Regions from separate parts of the Paenibacillus sp. FW104-T2 genome, predicted to be linked through region 1. Evidence: predicted binding sites of a transcription regulator. Region 1 holds the regulator's gene; the other holds the start of a gene.
The links. Region 1 encodes CtsR, which represses protease genes until heat stress. Its sites were predicted from a motif close to ATGGTCAATAAAGGTCAAACA; they were not measured.
Positions count from the first base shown of each region.

Region 2: the regulator CtsR is predicted to act here: its motif matches at 1,016-1,036, upstream of clpP (ATP-dependent Clp endopeptidase proteolytic subunit ClpP).

Region 1 covers NZ_JBYTCE010000031.1:59,281-61,741, forward strand. Annotated here, with positions in the region: gene mcsB (protein-arginine kinase McsB) at 1-481, opposite strand, end outside; gene mcsA (protein-arginine kinase activator protein McsA) at 510-1,028, opposite strand; gene AC3WQ3_RS26820 (CtsR family transcriptional regulator) at 1,061-1,522, opposite strand; gene AC3WQ3_RS26825 (GNAT family N-acetyltransferase) at 2,006-2,461, opposite strand, start outside.
Region 2 covers NZ_JBYTCE010000019.1:39,095-41,555, reverse strand. Annotated here, with positions in the region: gene AC3WQ3_RS21395 (sugar-binding domain-containing protein) at 1-432, opposite strand, end outside; tRNA gene AC3WQ3_RS21390 (tRNA-Arg) at 874-948, shown strand; gene clpP (ATP-dependent Clp endopeptidase proteolytic subunit ClpP) at 1,125-1,721, shown strand; gene AC3WQ3_RS21380 (PdaC/SigV domain-containing protein) at 1,842-2,461, opposite strand, start outside.

The sequences.
Region 1 (2,461 bases):
GATCATCAAAAGCATAATCCACATGCGCTTCAAAAGCATCGTCTATGGCGGAAGCTTTCTCCCAGGCTTCTTTCACCTGGAACCCCGGATAGAGGCATTGGATACGAAGATGGTCTTCTTCGTTAATCATAATACTGACGGATTCATCCTCACTGAGAATAACCGCACCATTTTTTGATTCATTCGCAAGACTGGGGCTAATCAGATGTTTCTCCACCAGCACCCGCTTATCGAGATCATCAATATCCATCAGGTCCAAGGTATGGAAATCTCCAAAGGCATGAACGTCATCATATTGAAGTACTTCGCTCAGCTTATTCAGCACTTCTTCCGATTGCTCATTGGAAGCAAGCATTGGAAATGGGTAATGCTGAAGATTACGTGCGATCCGGACACGGCTGCTAATGACGATTTCGGAATCAGCCGCTTCACTGCGCATCCAGTCGCTGAGCGCCTTCTCTGTAAAGCGCAGATTAGGCATTACGCGTCCCTCCTACTCATGACAAACTCTACTCCTGAGCTATTTCTTTTTCAAGTTCCCTGATCTGGTCACGGATCTGAGCCGCCTCTTCAAATTCTTCCTGGGCGATACTCTCCTGAAGATCGCGCTTCAGGTCGGCAATCTGCCGCTTCACTTTAATGCGACCACCAGCTCGTGCAGGCACTTTGCCCACATGGGTTGTGCTGCCATGAACCCGTTTGAACAGAGGATCCAGACGACTGTCAAAATATTTATAACAAGAACTGCAGCCGAAACGGCCGATTTTGCTAAACTGTGAGTAAGTCATGCCGCACTCTTCACAGCGAAGAGTCTGAGCAGGGGGAGCCCCGGCATTTCCATTCTTAGGTTCGAAATCAAGCAACCCGGACAACAGATTGTGAATGGAAAATCCATTCGATGTTCCCGGAATCATTTCTCCCTTTTCACGGGCACATGTCTCACAAATATGGAATTCCGTCTTTTCTCCATTCACAATTTTGGTGAAATGAAGAGTCGCCGGACGTTTGTCGCATTCTTGGCACAGCATTTAGGATGTACCTCCTTGATCCCGATAGGTTTTCATTTACCGAGCAAAGATATTAACATCGCCTTTAACATTCTGGCACGAATTTGATCCCGGTAAGGAAGTTTGACCAATAAAATTTCTCTTGATACAGCTGCACGCATCAACCCGGCTTCCCTTTTACTCAGGAAACGTGCTTCTTCCAGTTGATATATCAAGCCTTCGGCAGCTGTCTGTCCAATCTCATCCCCGATGCTATGGTGCAGATGATTATGCAAAGCAGAGTGGGCCGGCAATTCGATCCGCTGTATGCGAACATAACCGCCGCCACCACGTTTACTCTCGACCAAATATCCCTTTTCAAGAGTAAAGCGTGTGCTTATTACATAGTTGATCTGGGATGGTACGCATGAGAATTGATCTGCAAGATCATTGCGCTGAATTTCAACCATTCCTTCGGGACTTTCATGCAAAATACTCTTCAGATATTGTTCGATAATATCAGAGATATTACGCATCCACTCATCCTCCACTGTCTGAAACGTTAAGTCAATAAGGACCCACACGCCCCCACAGAGTACACCTTCTCAACCCATTTAACCAAACAGGGAAACGACGAATCTTGATTTCCACTGGCTTATTCGGAAGAGTAAGGACGCACGAAGGTCCTCTTGGTACTGCCTCTTTCCGATGATATCCATCGTTCATGAAATGTGTCTCATCACCGGAATGTAGAAAGAAAGCTACGTAAGTATTTAACCTTCAGTTGACTTTGACTTTCTTTGACTTTATATACATTATAGCATATTTTGTGGTTTTGCCAAGTGGGGTCACTATTCATTTTTTACGATTTTACACGAAATATTCCCCGGACACAAAAAAACCTCTCCAAAAAAGCCGGAGAAGTTCGTTTGTCTCACTGTAGCACTGTTTTTCTGAAAATATTGAAAGAAACAACAAGCTAATTAAAATTGACGTTAGATATAAGCAATTCAAGCAACTCAGAAGAAATCAAGCAGATAAGTTTCCCGTTCAGGGATTGCCTTCTCCAATGCATGAATTACTTCTGCCGGGCCATGGATTCGACCTATCTGGGCCATCTCCGATGGTCGGCGATATCCCATAAGCATCGCTGTAAGTGCTTGAATGCTGACCTTAAGTGTCTGATCTTCCAAGACGGCTTCGGATGTTTTCCAAATGGAGGCTGTCCCATTCATCGCAACATTCAGCTGCCACACGCCTTCATTCCAAGGAGCATGGGCATCTTCCACCTGAAGATTAATCTGTACCGGTGAATCCTGGCTTGCAAAAGGATATTGCGAAATAAATTGCTCCACACTTACAATCCGCGCCATAAAATACGGTACGATCTCCTGCTGTATTCGTGGATTATCCAGTTGAAAAGCAAGTGTATCACTCGCGGGTGCCTGCAGCGTCACCTCTTCAATCATTGAATC
Region 2 (2,461 bases), on a different contig from region 1:
AACGTCGTTATCATTCATTACCTGACTAAGAGCCTTTGCCCCAGCCTTACCCAGTTCCCGTTTGGCAAATGGAGAAATGTCCGAATCGCCGGGAACGACAACTACCTTTTGCAGACCGTAGGCTTGCTTGATGCGTTCTTCCAGCTCGGATAATCCGAACAGCTCTTTGGCTACTGGCTCTAATTGCTGCAGCAAATCATGCCCTGCCTCACTGATCTTCATCCCTGCACTGTCAATTTCAATAAGTCCCTGAGCCTTTAACAAATCGGTCTCAGCCCTCAGAACCCGCTCGGTCATCTGCATGGAATTGGCTAACGTCCTTCTCCCGATCACATCCGATAACATGATCTGGTGCAGAATCGTATACCTCTTCTTCAAGACATCCATGAGATCAGGCAGAAGCTGCTTTTGCACTTCTAAAATCGTTCGCATGCTTTCCACTCCCGCAAGCTTCTCGTTCCAAGCTCTCTTTCATGGCCCTAAAATGTCCCGGGTTAACTTTTTAAGTCCCACGTCTATTCTACCTAAAACTGACGTGACATGCAAGTGTTTCAAAAGCCTTATTTCACAACGTTTTGGGCCAATGTACGCGCTTATTTTCACAATCTCCGACTTCCACCGGAAAGTGCAGCCGCATTTACACCATATATAGAAGAAAATCAAATTTCTCATCTATATATCGCTTCTATTGACTCCAGGATCGTGCTTCATGCAACCTGTCCAAAACTTCTCTTAGCATTTACTTAAATGCTTTCTTTATCCATTCTTCATCATCATGATCAATTTCAGGTCATTCCAAACCATAAGCTTGATCATATCTCTTGCAATTCAGGACTCCATGAGCTATAATCATTATTGCTGTCACATCAACGTGCGCCCGTGGTCCAATGGATATGACGTAGGCCTCCGAAGCCTGAGATCCAAGTTCGATTCTTGGCGGGCGCGCCATTCTTGATTAGCAACTCATAACCCTTTTAACCAATGGAACCGTAAAGGTTTCTTTTTTTTCAAAGTTAGTTTGACTTTCTTTGACTTTTTGTTTGAAATTGTTTATGATGTGGGTAATACGGTAACAGTTTAAATAGATACACTATTCCATGTACATTTCCGAGGAGGTTTTTCACGTGAGTTATATTCCTATGGTCGTTGAACAGAGCAACCGCGGTGAGCGCGCCTATGACATCTATTCCAGATTGCTGAAGGATCGTATTATCTTTCTAGGCAGCGATGTAAATGACGTTGTTGCGAATGCCATCATGGCACAGATGTTGTTCCTCGCTGCGGAAGATCCGGAGAAAGACATTCATCTATACATCAACAGCCCAGGCGGATCCATTACAGCCGGTATGGCCATTTACGATACAATGCAATTTATCAAACCTGATGTATCTACCATCTGTGTAGGTATGGCAGCTTCGATGGGCGCATTCTTGCTCAATGCAGGTGCAAAAGGCAAACGTTTTGCACTGCCTAACAGTGAGATCATGATTCACCAGCCGCTGGGCGGTGCACAAGGTCAGGCTTCGGATATCGAAATCCGCGCCCGCCGCATTTTGAAAATGCGTGATACCTTGAACCGCATCATCGCTGAGCGCACAGGTCAACCACTGGAGCGCATCGAGAAAGATACAGACCGTGACTACTTCATGAGTGCTGCTGAAGCTGCCGATTACGGTATCATTGATAAAGTCATCGAAAACGTTGGCTCCCAAGGCGTATAAGCCGAGGTAACTGTATATTGAGAATATGAACTGGCCGATTGACCTGTTCATACTACGAAGAAGCGCCCCTTGTCATGATCATGACGAGGGGCGCTCTTTTTTTAGAATGATATCGAAAAATTACTCTGCTGCAATTCCACTGAATGGCTGTGTGCCTTTAGGAAGTAACTCTTTGTACGTAAACGGGAATTCCGGGAAACCCTCTGCATAAGCAGTGTACTCATACAGTTGGAAGAACACGACTACGCCTGTAGGTGTTACATAGAAGTCCTGATCCTTGTTCAGCCCTTTATAGCCGTCCAGGTAACCACCGCGAGCCTTAAGCTGTTCACCAACCTTTTTGCCAAGTGTATCGCGCATCGTCTTGTTGTTTTGCAGCACATCATCAAGACTTAGCTCTTTACCTGTATCCAGTGCAAAGGTGTGACCTGTCCGTGTAGTCATCCCGTGTGCTCCGGCATAATCCTCATAACGCTGAGTTACCAATCCCAGCACGCCGTTTTCGTTGTACGTCACCACATAGGTGCTCTCAAATGCATATGGACGGTTTGCTGCTGCCGTTCCGTATTCTGCCGTTTGCTTTTTGAAAGCAGCTACGAATGTATCCACTTCATCTTTCAATACTTTGTTGATAGCCGCTTCGGCTTCATCGCTAGCAAGTCCACTCACCTGCGGATATTGAATATCTACCTCAGCATTTTTGATGTCGACTTTCACAGTTGCTGATTTCACTTTTACGC